4 regions of the Azospirillum fermentarium genome follow, and region 1 is predicted to be linked to each of the others. Evidence: riboswitches for the same ligand, from Rfam matches in the RefSeq annotation. Region 1 holds a riboswitch; each other region holds the start of a gene.
The links. A riboswitch is a leader RNA that binds a small molecule or an ion and turns the genes downstream of it on or off. The one in region 1 is predicted to bind thiamine pyrophosphate.
Positions count from the first base shown of each region.

Region 2: it holds a riboswitch for thiamine pyrophosphate, as region 1 does, so the genes downstream of both, thiO (glycine oxidase ThiO) here and M2352_RS08975 (ABC transporter substrate-binding protein) in region 1, are expected to answer to the same signal.
Region 3: it holds a riboswitch for thiamine pyrophosphate, as region 1 does, so the genes downstream of both, thiC (phosphomethylpyrimidine synthase ThiC) here and M2352_RS08975 (ABC transporter substrate-binding protein) in region 1, are expected to answer to the same signal.
Region 4: it holds a riboswitch for thiamine pyrophosphate, as region 1 does, so the genes downstream of both, M2352_RS12160 (ABC transporter ATP-binding protein) here and M2352_RS08975 (ABC transporter substrate-binding protein) in region 1, are expected to answer to the same signal.

Region 1 covers NZ_JAOQNH010000001.1:1,868,149-1,872,136, forward strand. The annotation lists gene M2352_RS08970 (methyl-accepting chemotaxis protein) at 1-1,834, opposite strand, end outside; TPP riboswitch at 2,017-2,137, shown strand; gene M2352_RS08975 (ABC transporter substrate-binding protein) at 2,225-3,337, shown strand; gene M2352_RS08980 (branched-chain amino acid ABC transporter permease) at 3,345-3,988, shown strand, end outside.
Region 2 covers NZ_JAOQNH010000001.1:305,504-309,491, reverse strand. The annotation lists gene M2352_RS01545 (hypothetical protein) at 1-293, shown strand, start outside; gene M2352_RS01540 (YkgJ family cysteine cluster protein) at 352-1,116, opposite strand; gene M2352_RS01535 (YchJ family protein) at 1,133-1,612, opposite strand; TPP riboswitch at 1,799-1,901, shown strand; gene thiO (glycine oxidase ThiO) at 1,894-3,066, shown strand; gene thiS (sulfur carrier protein ThiS) at 3,063-3,281, shown strand; gene thiG (thiazole synthase) at 3,313-3,988, shown strand, end outside.
Region 3 covers NZ_JAOQNH010000001.1:140,685-144,672, reverse strand. The annotation lists gene M2352_RS00720 (methyl-accepting chemotaxis protein) at 1-1,570, opposite strand, end outside; TPP riboswitch at 1,920-2,049, shown strand; gene thiC (phosphomethylpyrimidine synthase ThiC) at 2,141-3,874, shown strand; gene M2352_RS00710 (carotenoid oxygenase family protein) at 3,871-3,988, opposite strand, start outside.
Region 4 covers NZ_JAOQNH010000001.1:2,584,968-2,588,955, reverse strand. The annotation lists gene M2352_RS12170 (ABC transporter substrate-binding protein) at 22-969, opposite strand; gene M2352_RS12165 (ABC transporter permease) at 966-1,736, opposite strand; gene M2352_RS12160 (ABC transporter ATP-binding protein) at 1,733-2,491, opposite strand; TPP riboswitch at 2,484-2,597, opposite strand; gene M2352_RS12155 (ISAs1 family transposase) at 2,730-3,863, shown strand; gene M2352_RS12150 (YjbH domain-containing protein) at 3,896-3,988, opposite strand, start outside.

The sequences.
Region 1 (3,988 bases):
GGTCGCACAGGTCGGTGAAGGGGGTGGTGTATTGCGGCGGGTTGCTGCCGGGCACGGCGGCGTAATCGGCGGAGAACAGCCGGTCCATGCCGATCTCCCCCCGGTCCACGGCTGTCTCGAACAGGGCGCCGACGGCGGCGGCGGTATCGCGGGCGATGGCGGTCAGTTCGGCATCCCGCGCCAGCGCCTCGGCCATCAGCGGCTGAAGCCGGGCCAGGAAGGGCGGGGGCAGGGGATCGAAGCGCACATGCACCATGTCGCCGTCCACCCCCACCACCGCACCCGTGGCGGGGCCGAGGTTCTGGATGTCCAGGCGGAGCGGCTGGCCGGCGGACGGCGCGGGCGTCATGTCGCGCACCTGGCACCCGCCGGTGGAGATGTTGTCCAGCCGCCCGCGGAACGGCGTGCCGCCCGCGTCCCCGGTGCAGGTCAGGTCCACGGCCACCCGTTCCTCCCGCCGCCGGTTGCCCAGATGGGTGCCGCGCAGCGAGGCGGTGACCCGCCGCCGGATGCCGTAGATCTGCTTGACGATGACGGACGCGTTTTCCCACAGTTCCCCCGCCTTGGCGGTGGCGTGGCCGGCGGACGCCGCCACCTCCTCGATGCTGCCGTGCATGCGGCGCATGGTGTCGGCCATGGTGTCGGCGTGGCCGGCAATGGTGCGGGTGACCTCCGCCTGTTCGGCGACGGAGACGGTCACGTTGCCGATGTCGGTCGCCACCGCGTCCACCTGGGTGCCCACCTCGTGGATGATGGCGGCAGTGTCGCGGATGAACCCCTGCATGGTTTCGATTTGGGTGCGGATGTCGCTGGTGGCGTTGTTGGTCTGGTCGGCCAGCGTCTTCACCTCGTTCGCCACCACGGCGAATCCCCGGCCGGCGTCACCCGCCCGTGCCGCCTCGATGGAGGCGTTGAGGGCCAACAGGCGGGTTTCCTTGGCGATCCGTTCGATCAGGGTGACGACGGACCCGATGCGTTCCGACGCGGTGGTCAGGGCCACCGCACTTTCCTGCGCCTGCGCCGACCGTTGCGACGCGCCGCGGGACGACTGGGCCGCGTGCTCCACACGCCGGGCGATGCCGTCCACCGACTCCGACAGGCCCCGCGCGCTGTCGGCCACGCTGTCGGCCAGGCTGGTGGTGTCCTGGGACGCGGCGGTGACCTGGGCGCCCAGGCTGGACACGGTGTTGGACGCGGCCAGCACCTCGTCCGCCGCCGCCTCCATCACGGTGGCGTTGCGGCGGACCAGATCGACGGCCCCGCCCAGTTCGCGTTCGAAGCTGTCGGCGAATTCCCGCATCTCCGCCTCGGAATCGCTGGCGGAGTTGATGCGGATGTAGCTGGACAGCGCCGCTTCCGCCTCCATCAGCACGGTGCGGATCAACAGGGCGGCATCCTCGGCGGCCTGGGGTTTGCGGCTGGTCAGGATGATGTCGCGCACCAGCGATTCCAGCATGAAGGCATAGCCCGCCATGTACTGGGCCGGCGTCAGCCCCACCCGCTGGTGCACCCGCCCCACGGTGCGGATGCGCTGGGCGTACCCGTCGCCGAACCCGCCGGTGAAAAAATCCCGCCACAGGGCGTGGTGGGCGCGCCGCGCCTGCTCCACCCGCGACGGGTCGGGGAACAGCGGGGCGGTGGCAGGGTTCTGCGTGACGAAACGGTAGAAATCCCCCAACGCCTTGTCGATGGCCGGGTCCAGGGGGCGCGCCATGCCGGCCAGCCGCCGTTCCGCATCGCCGTCGATGCGCCACAGGGCGCGGTCGATGGGCGGCGTGTCGTCCAGCGCCGGGGAGGGGGCGGACGGACGGGGGGCGGCGAGGGTGGCGGCCATGACGTTTCCTTCCCAATGCGGCGCTTCGATCCCATCATCGTCGGTTGCAGGGGCGCGCCGTCGCTTTGCATTGGAACGGTATGATCGGTGTCTCACCCAACGGTGGCGAGCAGCGTATTGTCGCACGAGACCGGACCTTCCGCCCGTCTTGACAGGCGGGGGCGGGGTTGCGACAGTTCACATTCGAACGGCTGGGGTGCCCCGCCGGTGGCATGATCGTGTGCGTGCCGGGCCGGGGCTGAGAGAAGACCCATCGAACCTGATCTGGATCATGCCAGCGAAGGGAGCCGGAAGCCCGCACCCCGCCCGCACCCCCATGGGCCGGCCCGTGCCGGGGTTCCCCCCGTCGCCTGAGGCGAAGAGGGAGTGGAGCGCGTGGCGATGCGGCGGATGTCCTGTGTGTCGGCCCTTTTTGCGGCCTTGGTTGCGGGTCCGGCGGCGGCGGAAAGCCTGCCGGTGCTGGTGCCGCTGACCGGATTCCTGTCGCTGGAGGGCACCAGCCAGCGCAACGGCGCGGTGCTGGCGGTGAAGGAGGCCCCCGCCTCCCTGTCGGTGACGGCGGAGGTGGTGGACACCGGCACCTCGCCCGAGGCGGCGGCGACGGCGCTGGAACGCGCCCTGTCCCGCGGCACGCCGCCGGCGGTGGCGGCCAGCATGCTGGGCACGCAGATGCTGGCGATGCTGCCGCTGGCCCAGGATTACAAGGTGCCGCTGGTCACCGTGTCGGGCACGGCTTCGATCACCGAGCGCGGCAACCCGTGGGTGTTCCGCTTCTTCCCCGGCGACGCGGTGACCAAGAGCGCCCATGCCCGCTATGTGGTGGAGGAACTGCACAAGACCCGCCCGGCGCTGATCTACCAGACCACCGCCTATGGCCAGAGCGGCAAGGCCCATCTGGAACCGGCGTTCGCAACGCTGGGCGCGCCGCTGGTGTTCGCCGAGGGGGTGGACCCGGCGGCCAAGGATCTGCTGCCCGTGCTGACCAAGGCGCTGGAGGCGAAACCGGACGTGCTGGTGCTGCACCTGCATTCCGCGCCCACCGCGCTGATGGTGCGCACCGCGGCGGCGGCGGGGGTGAGCCTGCCCATCGTCGCCGGCTCGGCCATGCACCAGCCCAGCACCGCGGCCCTGCTGGAGCCGGCGGAGTTGAAGGGCGTGTGCGCGGAAACCGCGGCGTCCCCCGTCTCCGGCGGCACCCCGGCCATGGAGGCGTTCACCGCCGCCTACCGCGCCGCCTTCAACGCCGAACCCGACGCCTTTGCCGTCGGGCAGTACGACGGCATGCGCATGGTGCTGGACGCCATGGGCAAGGGCGCCAAAACGCCCGAGCAGGTGCGCGCCGCGCTGGCCTCGGGGACGTACGAGGGGCTGGCCATGACCTACCGCTCGGACGGCACCGGCAACATGGCCCATTCGGCGGCCATCGTCTGCTACGACGGGGCATCGCGGGTGCCGGCGGTGGTCAAGCGGTACGATGGAGCGGTGAATGGGGCTGTGAAGTAGAAAGGCGATGCTGGCGCAGCTTGTCCTGAACGGTGCGGCGCTGGGGGCCGCCTATGCCCTGGTGGCGCTGGGCTTCGTGCTGGTGCTGAACGCCGCCGGTGCGGTCAACTTCGCCCATGGCGATCTGGTGATGGCCGGGGGGATGCTGGGCGCCGTGCTGGGGCCGATGGCGGCGGATGCCGTCGGGCCGGTGCCGGGGGCGGTTCTGCTGCCGCTGGTGCTGCTGCTCATGGCCGGGCTTGGGGTGCTGGTGGCGGCGGTGGCGTACCTGCCGCTGCGGCGCAAGCCGCCGGTGGCGGTGTTCGTCACCACCATCGCCGTGGGCATCATGCTGCAGAACGGCGCCAACACCCTGCTCGGCGGGGAGCCGAGGGCGGCCCCGCCGCTGCTGTCGGGGGGAACCGTCACCCTGTGGGGCGGGGTCACCGCACCGGAACAGTCGCTGGCGGTGATCGCCGCCGCCGCGGTGCTGATCGCGCTGCAGGTCTGGGTGTTCGGCCACACCCACACGGGCCGGCGGCTGCGGGCGGCGGCGCAGGATCCCGACATGGCGCGGGCCTGCGGCATTCCGGTGACGCGGATGGTGCTCGCCACCTTCGCCATCGGCTCGGCGTACGCCGGGGCGGCGGGGCTGTTGCTGGCGAACCAGTA
Region 2 (3,988 bases), 1.6 Mb from region 1:
CCCTGAAGATTGCTTTTGTCGCTGCTTTCGCCGTTGCGGCGGTTCCGGCCCTGGCCTTTGCCGATGATTTCGAAGCGCTGTGCACCGCCACCGACAAGTCGGAGCCGACCGTCAAGTCGTGCCAGTGCGCGTCCACCAAGCTGAGCGGCGCCGACCGCACCGCCGCCATCGACGCGATGAAGGCCGTGAACGGCGCCATGGCCGCCGGCAAGGCCGAAGAGGCCGCCGCCGCCACCCAGAAGCACGCCAAGGGCATCGAGATCCTGATGACCGCCCAGGCCACCTGCATGTAATCCGCAGGATGAAGGGGCGGGGGGCGCCGTGACGGGCGCCCCCCGCCCTTTTTTGCGTCTACCGCCGGAACCGTTCCATCTCGGCGGCGAAGCGTGTGTAATGAGCGTGGTACTCGGCCCATTCCGGTTTGCCTTCGGTGCGGGCGGCGTGATCCGTCAGCACCGGGATCTGCCGTTCCGCGAAGGCGCGGGTGTCGATGGTGCGCGACAGGCTGAGGAACGACGAAAAGCTGACCGGCACCTTGCCGCCCATGGGGTTCAGCGATGCCTTCGCCAGCAGCGCCACCAGCGACGGGCTGGCCTTCACCATCATGTCGGCATAGGCGCGCAGGGCCGGGGCCTGCTGCACCAGGGCGGCACGCTCGCGGGTGAAATCACCCTTCTCCACGATCGTCTTGTCCCGGTACACCACCGGGGCCGCGTCCGACGTGTCGCAGGCCCAGCCCGCCCGCGGGGTCAGGTACGGGCGCTGCTCCCCCTCCTCCTGATAGGGGTAGAAGGGCATGGTGCGGCAGCGCAGCGGCTTGGCATCGTGGACCGAGCACAACAGCCCGTCGGCGGACAGCAACGGGCACGGCATGTCCGGCGGGATGTAGACGGTGGGCATCAGCAGCACCGCCACCTCCTGCCGCCGGTCCAGGCGCACGGTGGCGCCCAGGCGCGCGGCGAGCGCGAAGGACCTGGCCCCCTTGCGCACCGGCGCCCAGATCATCGCCAGGGGAAAATCACCGGCGTGGGCGACGGCCTCGTCCACCGTCAGGGGCAGCCAGCCGTGGCAGCATTTGCCGCAGGCGGTGCAGTGGAAACGGTGCTCCATCGCCATGGTGCCGGATACCGGGTCAGGCGCCGCAGCACTTCTTGTGCTTCTTCCCCGACCCGCAGGGGCAGGGATCGTTGCGGCCCACCTTCACCACCTGGCGCGGCGGCGCCTTGGGGTTCAGGTCGCCGCGCACGTACAGCCAGCGGCCCCCGTCGTGGCGGAAATGGGCGCGTTCCCGCTGCACCATGTCCTCGCCGTTCCGACGGAACCGCAGGGTGAAATCCACGGTGGCCGTGCCGTCGCCGGCTTCCGCCCCGCCGGTGATCTCCACGCTGTCCCACTCCACCTCGGCGGCGGCGCGCTCGGCCTCGGGGCGGTTGAACTCGGCGGCGATCTCGGGGGCGTGGGTGCACTCCACGTAATCCAGGTTGCCCTGGGTGAAGGCGGTGTAGCGGGCGCGCATCACCGCCTCGGCGGTGGGGGCGTCGGCGGTGCCGGCGATGAACGGGCCGCAGCAGCCCGCAAGGTCAAGGCCGGAGCCGCAGGGGCAGGGGATCATGGGTGGGCTTTCCGGGGAAGAAGACAAGGGGGAAACGGGGCGGCGGGCACCATACCAGCCGCGCCCGCACCGGGCCAGCACGGCGGGGGCATCACGCCTTTGCGGGATGGGCTGCGGTAATGCAGCGCCATGGAAGGTTGAGGATTTTTCTTGCAAAGGTGCGGACGCGGGTTCACCATCCGGCCCGACCATAGGCTGGGGTGCCGCCCGGTTCCGTCCGTGCGGCTGAGATCATACCCATCGAACCTGTCTGGATAATGCCAGCGAAGGGAGCCACCGCAATGGACGCACCCACGTCCGCCATCCGTCCGTTCTCCGTTTCCTCCCACCCGTCCGTCGCCGTCGTCGGCGCCGGGGTGATCGGCCTGTCCATCGCCTGGACGCTGGCGCGGGCCGGCTGCCGGGTGTCGGTGTTCGACCGTGGCCCCGTCGGCGGCGGGGCCAGCAACGCCGCGGGCGGGATGCTGGCGGCCTGCGTCGAATCCGAACCGGGGGAGGAGGCGCTGGTTCCCCTGGCCCGCGCCAGTCAGGCGCTGTGGCCCGGCTTTGCCGCCGACCTGCACGCCGCCGGTGGCATCGACCCGGAACTGCGGACCGAGGGCACCATGGTCATCGCCCGCACCGCCGACGATCTGGGGCGGGTGCGGTTCCTCTATGATTTTCAGAAGGGGCTGGGGCTGCCGGTGGAATGGCTGCCGGGGAGCGAGGTGCGGCATCGTGAACCTTTCCTTGCTCCCGGCATCGGCGGTGCTATCTTTTGTCACGAAGACCATCAGGTTGACAGCCGCCGGTTGGTGGCGGGCCTGCACAGCGCCTGCGTGAACGCCGGGGTCATGGTGTCGGCGGGCGTGCCGGTCGCCCGTCTGAACCACACGGACGGGCGTGTTACAGGCGTAACGGTGGGGGATACCGCCGTAACGGCCGATGTGGTGGTCCTGGCCGCGGGGGCGTGGTCGCGGGATCTTCCGGGCTTGACGGACGCCGGCCGCCCCCCGGTGCGTCCGGTCAAGGGGCAGATGGCGGCGGTGCGCATGAGCGCCGCCGCCCCGCTCCTGTCCCATGTGGTGTGGACCCCCGGCACCTACCTCATTCCCCGCCGCGACGGGCGCCTGATCATCGGCGCCACGACGGAAGAGGCGGGGTTTGACGAACGCCTGACCGCCGGCGGGGTGATGGCCCTGCTGGAGGGGGCGTGGCGGGCGCTGCCCGGCATCGCCGACCTGCCGCTGGAGGAGACGTGGGTGGGCTTCCGCCCCACCGCGCGGGACGACGCGCCGATCCTCGGCACGGGTCCGCTGGACGGGCTGGTCTATGCCACCGGTCACCACCGCAACGGCATCCTGCTGACCCCCATCACGGCACAGGCCATCGCCGCCCTGATCCTGGAGGGGGAGATGCCGGCCGTGGCCACCCCCTTCGCCCTGTCCCGTTTTCACCCCGCGCGTGCCGCATGACCGCCGCCGCTTTCATCCGCGTGAACGGTCAGCCCCAGCCGTGCCCGGCGGGGCTGACCGTCGCCGCCCTGGCCCACGCCCATGGCCTGGAGGCCGGGGCCCGCGGCGTGGCCGTGGCGCTGAACGGCGCCGTGGTACCGCGGGGCCGCTGGGGGGAAACCCCGCTGGCCCCCGGTGACACGGTGGACATCGTGCGCGCCTTCCAGGGCGGCTGATCATCCCTTCCCACACCTCGGAGAGTTGCTCATGACCGACGACGCCCTTGTCATCGGGGGACGGCGGCTGACGTCGCGCCTGTTCCTCGGCACCGCCGGCTATCCCAGCCGCACCGTGATGCTGAACGCGCTGGAGGCCGGGGGAGCGGAGGTGGTCACCGCCTCCATCCGCCGCATCAGCCTGGACGGCTACGCGGAAAGCCTGGTGGACGCGCTGGGAGACCGGCTGCTGTTCCTGCCCAACACCGCCGGATGCCTGACCGCCCGCGACGCCGTGCTGACCGCCCAATTGGCGCGGGAGGCGCTGGGCACCGAGTGGGTCAAGCTGGAGGTGATCGGCGACAGCGAACTGCTCTATCCCGACGTGGAGGAGCTGTTGCGCGCCACCGAAACCCTGGTGGCCGACGGCTTTACTGTGCTGCCCTATTGCAACGACGATCCGGTGACCTGCCGCAAGCTGGCCGACGCCGGGGCGGCGGCGGTGATGCCGCTGGGCGCTCCCATCGGCTCCGGCCTCGGTATCCAGAATCCCCACGCCATCGAGGTCATCTGCGCCCGCAGCCCGGTGCCGGTGATCCTCGACGCCGGCATCGGCACCGCGTCGGATGCCGCCCTGGCCATGGAACTGGGGTGCTCGGCGGTGCTGCTCAACACCGCGGTGTCCAAGGCGCGCGACCCGGTGCGCATGGCCGCCGCCATGGCCGGGG
Region 3 (3,988 bases), 1.7 Mb from region 1:
CCTCGGCGGACAGGGTGCGCACCTGACCCGACAGGGATTGCGCGGCGCTGAGCACGCCCGCGGCGGTCTGGCCGGTGGTGCGGGCGGTCTGGGCCACGCCGCCGACCGTGCGCGACACCGCCTGGGTGCCGTGGGCGGCGGATTGCACCGCGCTGGCGATGTCGCGGGTGGCGGCGTTCTGCTCGCCCACCGCGGCGGTCACCCCGGCGGCGATGCCGTTGATCTCGCGGATGGTGGTGCCGATGGTCTGGATGGCCTCCACCGCTTCGCGCGTGACCGACTGCATGGCCGCGATCTGGCTGGAGATGTCGTCGGTGGCCTTGGCGGTCTGGCTGGCCAGGTTCTTCACCTCCGACGCCACGACGGCGAAGCCCTTGCCGGCCTCCCCCGCCCGCGCCGCCTCGATGGTGGCGTTCAGCGCCAGAAGGTTGGTCTGGCTGGCGATGGAGTTGATGAGCTGCACCACCTCGCCGATGCGTTCGGCGCTGGCCTGCAGGCCCTGCACCGTGACGTTGGTGCGCTCGGCGCTGGACACCGCGTCGTTGGCGATGGCGGCGGAGTGGTGAACCTTGGCCGCGATCTCTTCGATGGAGCCGGCAAGCTGGGCCGCGGCGGTGGACACCGACTTCACATTGTCCAGGATGGCGTCGGTGTCGGTGGCCGCACTGTGGGACTGGGCCGAGGCATCCTCGGCCACGCGGGCCATGGAGCCGGCGGATTCCGCCATGCCCTGGCTCGCCTGGGCGATGGCACCGACCAGGGTGCTGACCTTGGCCTGGAAACGGTCGGCCAGATCGACCAGGGCGCGCTTCTTGTCGGCCTCCGCCCGTTCGGCCTGGGTCGCCTGTTCGGCGTGCAGCCGCCCGATGGCTTCGGCGTTGTCGCGGAACACGCGCACCGCCCGCGCCATGGTGCCGATCTCGTCCCGCCGTTCGGTGGCCGGCACCTGGGCCTGGGTATCGCCCCCGGCGATGCGGTCCATGGTGCCGGCCATGGCGCGCAGGGGCCGGGCCACCATCACCCCGATCACCCCGTTCAGCAGCAGCACCAGACCCACCAGCACCGCGGCGGACACGGCGAGCTGGTGTTTCACCTGATCGGTGATGGCCGCCTTCTGCCCGTTCATGCCCCACGCCACGGCCAGCGCGCCCGACGCCTTGTCGCCGCGGTTGTTCAGCACCGGTACCGCCACCACCACGTGGTCGCCCACGGTGCGGACCTGCGGCTTCAGGCTGCCCAGCGCCGCGGTGATCATGTCTTCCTGCCGGCCCAGGTCGAAGGCGGGGTGGGCGGGGTTGCGGTAATCGGTGATGGTCCCGTCCTTGGCGTGGACCGCGCGCAGCGACGCCAGCTCCACCGCGTCGGATTTGGCGAGCGGGATGAATTCCGCCTCCACCGCGTTGCCGTCGCGGCCCACCACGCCGACGCGCACGGCGTTGGCCAGCATCTCCGTCTTGACCTTCGCGTCGTTGGTGGCGACCCGCACCGCTTCGGCCATCTGCATGTTGGCCGAGAGGCCGACGATCAGGGCGAAGCCCACCACCACCGCCGCCATGAAGCAGACGGTCACCTTGCGTCCAATGGTCCAGAAGCCGCTTCGTATATCTGATTGTTTGTCAGCAAAGCCGTTCATCTCGTCCCTTCCCGCAACCTTTTAACCCTGTATTAACCACCGGAATACACACGCCGAACCGTTGCCGCCCTGATGAGGCAGCACCGTTCTTCGACCGTATATTTAAATTTTATGATTCTTGTTTTGACGGACTGACCGCCGTCTTGATGATTGAGGCACTCAATCGAATCGCTTTTCAAGCGTATTTTCGCCCCCTATGCGCCCTCATGCCGCATTCGCAAAAAACGGTCCGAATCGGGCTTCGGACGATTTCTTTTGACAAGTTTGCCGGGAATGGCAAACCATCGCCCCGTTCCAGGGGGGTCCCGTTAGGGGGCTGAGATATCACCGGCCACGGCTTTTGGTTGCTGGCGACGTGATGACCCTTCGAACCTGATTCGGTTCATACCGGCGAAGGGAGGAACGGGGCGCACCCCCATGGCGGGGCTTTGTGCGGCCCGACAGACCGCATCCCAGCACCAGTATGGCACCGGATCTCCCACCCACACCGCGTGAGGAGACCATCCCGTGCCCCAAGACCTGACACCCGTCATCCCCCCCGCCCGCACCGTGTCCGCCGGCCCCATCGCCGGATCGCGCAAGGTGTATGCGTCGTGCGCCGCCCACCCGGACATGCGGGTGCCGCTGCGCGCCATCGACGTGGGCGGCGGTGAACCGTGCGTCATGCAATACGACAGCTCCGGCCCCTACACCGACCCGGACCTGGATATCGACACCGCCCGCGGCCTGCCCCATCTGCGGGCGCGGTGGATCCGGGACCGCAACGATGTGGAGGTCACCGCCGCCGGCACGCTGCGCGGGCTGGCCGGGCGGGCGGTGACCCAGATGGCCTATGCCCGCGCCGGCATCGTCACGCCGGAGATGGAATACATCGCCGTGCGCGAGAACCTGGGCCGGCTGACCGCCCCGGCCACCCGGTTCGACGGCGAACCCTTCGGCACGCCGCTGCCCGACCTCATCACGCCGGAATTCGTGCGGGCGGAGGTGGCGGCGGGCCGGGCCATCATCCCCGCCAACATCAACCACCCGGAAAGCGAGCCGATGATCATCGGCCGCAGCTTCCTGACCAAGATCAACGCCAACATCGGCAATTCCGCCGTCGTCTCGTCCATCGACGAAGAGGTGGAAAAGATGGTGTGGTCCATCCGCTGGGGGGCGGACACGGTGATGGACCTGTCCACCGGGCGCGACATCACCGAGACCCGCGGGTGGATTCTGCGCAATTCCCCCGTGCCCATCGGCACCGTCCCCGTGTATCAGGCGCTGGAGCGGGTCAACGGCAAGGCCGAAGACCTGACGTGGGAGGTGTTCCGCGACGTGCTGATCGAACAGGCGGAGCAGGGCGTTGACTACTTCACCATCCACGCCGGGCTGCGGCTGGCCCACATCCCGCTGACCGCCCGGCGGGTGACGGGGATCGTGTCGCGCGGCGGCTCGATCCTGGCGAAATGGTGCCTGTCCCACCACCGGGAGAATTTCCTCTACGACCGCTTCGCCGAGATCTGCGAGATCTGCCGCACGTACGACGTGGCGCTGTCGCTGGGCGACGGCCTGCGTCCCGGATCGCTGGCCGACGCCAACGACGCCGCCCAGTTCGCCGAGCTGGAGACGCTGGGCGAGTTGACGAAAATCGCCTGGGACCGCGACGTCCAGGTGATGATCGAGGGGCCGGGCCACGTGCCGCTGCACAAGATCAAGGAGAACGTGGAGCTGCAGCAGCGGCTGTGCCACGACGCGCCGTTCTACACCCTGGGGCCGATCGTGACCGACGTGGCCCCCGGCTACGACCACATCACCAGCGCCATCGGCGCGGCGATGATCGGGTGGTTCGGCACCGCCATGCTCTGTTACGTCACGCCCAAGGAGCATCTGGGCCTGCCCGACCGCGACGACGTGAAGGCCGGGGTCATCGCCTACAAGATCGCCGCCCACGCCGCCGACGTGGCCAAGGGGCACCCGGCGGCGCGGCTGCACGACGACGCCATGTCGCGGGCGCGCTTCTCCTTCCGGTGGAAGGATCAGTTCGCGCTGGCGCTGGACCCCGACACCGCCCAGGCGTTCCATGACGAGACGCTGCCGGCGGAAGGGGCCAAGACCGCCCATTTCTGCTCCATGTGCGGGCCGAAGTTCTGCTCCATGAAGATCTCGCAGGAGGTGCGCGACATCGCGGCGGACGAAGGCATGGAGGAGATGTCCCGCCGCTTCCGCGAGGGCGGCGGGGCCATCTACACCCCCGTCTAAGCCGGGGCGAAGGCGCCGTGGAACCCCAGCGGCAGGGGCGCGTCCAGCCACGCCTGCGCCACCGGGCCGGCGGACAGCCGGGCGGCGTCGAACAGCGCAAGGCCGGTGCGGGAG
Region 4 (3,988 bases), 720 kb from region 1:
CATCGCCGGCCCTTTTTCTGTTCACTTCACCGGCAAGGTGACGGCGTAGGCGTCCACCGGCAGCACCGTGCCGGTCAGGCCGCGGGCCTTCAGGAACTCGGCGAAGCGGGTGTAGCGGGCCGGGTCCAGTGCTGCCGGGTTGTTGGCGAAGCGGGGCAGGGTGTCGGCCCAGGCGCGGCGGTTCAGATCGTCGTTCAGCTCCGGGCGCCCCTTGACGAAGGCGGCGTGGGCCGGTTCCTGGTGGTTCAGGATGTAGAGCGATGCACGCTCCACCGCCCGCACCAGCCGCGGCAGGCGGGGATCGTCCAGCTTGGCCTTGTTGGCGACCAGGACCAGTTCGTCATAGGGCGGCACCCCCTCTTCCTCGGGGAAGAAGGCGCGGCCGGGGCGTTCCTCAAGCGCCATCTGGTTCAGTTCGAAATTGCGGAAGGCGCCGATCACCGCGTCCACCTGACCCGACAGGATCGACGGCGACAGGCTGAAGTTCACGTTGACCAGCGACACGTCCTTCAGCGACAGGCCGTTCTTTTCCAGCATGGCGCCCAGCACGGCATCCTCGAACCCGCCGACCGAGAAGCCGACCTTGCGGCCCTTCAGATCCTTCACGCTCTTGACCGGCCCGTCGGCCAGGACGACGACGGAGTTCAGCGGCGTGGACACCAGCGTGGCGATGCGCACCAGCGGCAGCCCCTGGCCCACCTGCACCTGAAGCTGCGGCTGGTAGCTGACCGCCACGTCGGCTTGGCCGGCGGCCACCAGCTTGGGCGGGTCGTTGGGATCGGCGGGGGCCACCAGTTCCACGTCGAGCCCTTCGTCGGTGAAGAAGCCAAGCTCCTTGGCCACCACCAGCGGGGCATGGTCGGGGTTGACGAACCAGTCCAGGATCAGCGTCAGCTTGTCCGCCGCCGCCGCGGGCACCGCCGCGCACAGACCGGCGGCCAGCACCACCGCGGCCATCACATGCTTCATCGTGTGGGTTCCTCGTTGAGGGTTGCTTCATCGGGCTGCCAGGGCAGGGCACGGCGCAGCAGCGCGTCCACCCCGGCGTAAAGGGCGATGGCGAACACCGCCAGAATTGTCAGGGCGGCGAACATCACGTCGGTCTGCATGCGGGCGTTGGCGTGCAGCATCAGGTATCCCAGCCCCGCCGACGACCCCACCCATTCGCCGATCACCGCACCGATGGGGGCCACCGCCGCCGCCACCCGCACGCCGGACGCCAGCGCCGGCAGCGCCGCCGGCAGCCGCACCCGCCACAGAACGGCGGCGGGGGCCGCACCCATGGTGCGGGCCAGATCGACCCAGCCGGGATCGGTGCGCCGCAGCCCGTCGAACAGGGCGGTGGTGACGGGGAAATAGATGATCAGCGTCGCCATGGCGATCTTCGACGCCATGCCGTACCCCAGCCACAGCACCAACAGCGGCGCCAGGGCAAACACCGGGATGGCCTGGCTGACCACCAGCAGCGGCAGCAGCCAGCGCCGTGCCGGGCGGAACCCCGACAGCAGCAGCGCCGACGCCCCCCCCAGCGCCACCCCCAGCCCCAGCCCGGCCACGATTTCGGCCAGCGTCCACAGGGCGTGATGGGCCAGCAGCGGGGCCTGGGTCCACAGGGCCTCGGCCACCCGTCCGGGGCCGGGCAGGATGAAGCGGGGAACGTCGGTCAGCCACACCACCCCCTGCCACAGCGCCAGCAGCACGGCGGCGGTGACGGCCCCGCGGATGATGCGGATCATGCCGCCAGCCTCCGCAGCACCTCGGCGTGCAGAGCCATCACCGTGGCGGGATCGCGGGGCGGGGGGCCGGGCGGTTCCAGCGCCGGGCCGATGGCGGCGGGGCGCCCGCTCATCACATGGACCCGGTGGGACAGGCGCAACGCCTCCAGCGGGTCGTGCGTGACAAGAAGGACGGTGCGTCCGGCCAGCATGGTGCCGGCCAGATCCTGAAGCCGCAGGCGGGTGATGGCGTCGAGCGCCGAGAACGGCTCGTCCATCAGCACCACGGGCCGGTCCTCCATCAGCGTGCGGGCCAGCGCCACCCGCTGCCGCTCGCCGCCCGACAGGGCCGCGGGCCGGTCCCGCTCCCGCCCCGCCAGCCCGACGGCGGCCAGCAGCCCGCGGGCGCGGCTGCGGACGGTGGCGGTCAGCGCCTCTCCCCGCAGCCGGGCGCCCAGCGTCACGTTGTCCAGCAGCGCCAGCCACGGCAGCAGCAGATCCTGCTGCGCCATATAGGCCACCCGTCCGGCCAGCGGGGTGCCGTCGGAGGTTTCGATGGCGGTGGGCGGTTCGGGGGTGTCGAGCCCGGCCAGCAGCCGCAGCAGCGTGGTCTTTCCCACCCCGCTCGGCCCCAGCAGGCTGGTGATGGCCGCCGGCTCCAGGCTCAGGCCCAGCCCGTCGAACAGGCGGGCGCCGCCGCGGGTCAGCCGTGCCCGGGCGATGGATAGGCCGAGGGGGGCCGGGACCGACGGCCCAGCCCGCAGGACATCATGCATGGCTCACTGATCCCTACGCCGGTATGAACCGGATCAGGTTCCAGGGGTCGCCTCCGCAGGGGTGCGGAGACCTCTCAGCCGCCAGCCGGCTCCCCCCAGTGATTGAGGCAGAGACTATGGCGCGGCGGGCCGGGAACGGCAAGGGGGTCTGCCCAGGGCAATCGGGTGAAGGAGTGCGTGACAACGGGTCGGAGTTCTGAATCGATGCCGTGCCTTGGCATCGACACTGGCGGGCATGATGGACGCGACCGGGGCGCTGGGTGAGACGATTGTTTTTCTGGATCATTTTCGTGCGCTGCCGGACCCTCGGCAACGCGGTAAGGTGATCTACCCGTTGGACGAGGTGCTGTTGCTGTGTCTGCTGGCGGTGTTGGCGGGAGCGGAGAGCTTTGTCGAGATCGCCCGCTTTGGGACTAAGAAGCTGGCGTTTTTGCAGCGGTTCCGGGCCTTTGCCCACGGAACTCCGTCGCATGACCAACTGGGCGACATCTTCGCCACGCTGGTCGCCGAGCACTTCCAGCGCTGCTTCGTCGCCTGGGTTGCCGCCCTGACCGGCGCCCCCGCCGAGGTCATCGCCATCGACGGCAAGACGGTGCGGCGGTCGCACCACAAGAGCGCCGGCAAGGGGGCCATCCACATGGTTTCCGCCTTCGCCGCCCGGCAACGGCTGGTGCTCGGGCAGGTCCAGGTCGCCGCGAAGGCGAACGAGATCGTCGCCATTCCCAAGCTGCTGGAAATGCTGAGCATCGAAGGTGCCATCGTCACCATCGACGCGATGGGCTGCCAGCGCGGCATCGCCACGGCTATCCTTGCCAAGAAGGCCGACTACCTTCTGGCTCTCAAGGGCAACCAGGGCAGCCTGCGCGAGGACGTCGAACTGTTCGTGATCGAACAGAAAGAGCGCGGCTTCCCGGACACCACGATCAGCCGGCACCAGACGGTTGACGGCGACCATGGCCGCATCGAAACGCGCACCACCACGGTCATTCACGACGTCGCCTGGCTACAGGAGCGCCACAATTGGCCGGGGCTGAACAGCGTCGTCATGGTCGAAAGCCGGCGCGACATCGGCGACAAATCCGAGGTCGAAACCCGCTTCTACATCGCTTCCCTGGTGCTCCTGGCTGCCCAACTGGGGCCGATCATTCGCAGCCATTGGGCGGTGGAAAACAGCCTGCACTGGGTCATGGACATGATCTTCCGTGACGACGAATGCCGCATCCGTACCGAGCACGCCCCCGCCAACTTCACCACCATCAAGCACATGGCCCATAACCTGCTCCGAAGAGCACCGGGCAAGGACTCCCTGCGCATCCGCCGGAAGCTCGCTGCTTGGGACGACGACTTCCTGGCCAGTCTCATCACCTCATAAACCCTTCACCCGATTCCCCTGGGGCTGCCCGCCTAATCCATCAGCCGCCCCCAGCTTCCCGCCACGGGGCCGAAACCGGCGGCGTTCACCCGCCCGTGCAGCGTCCACGGCAGCTCCAGGCGCTG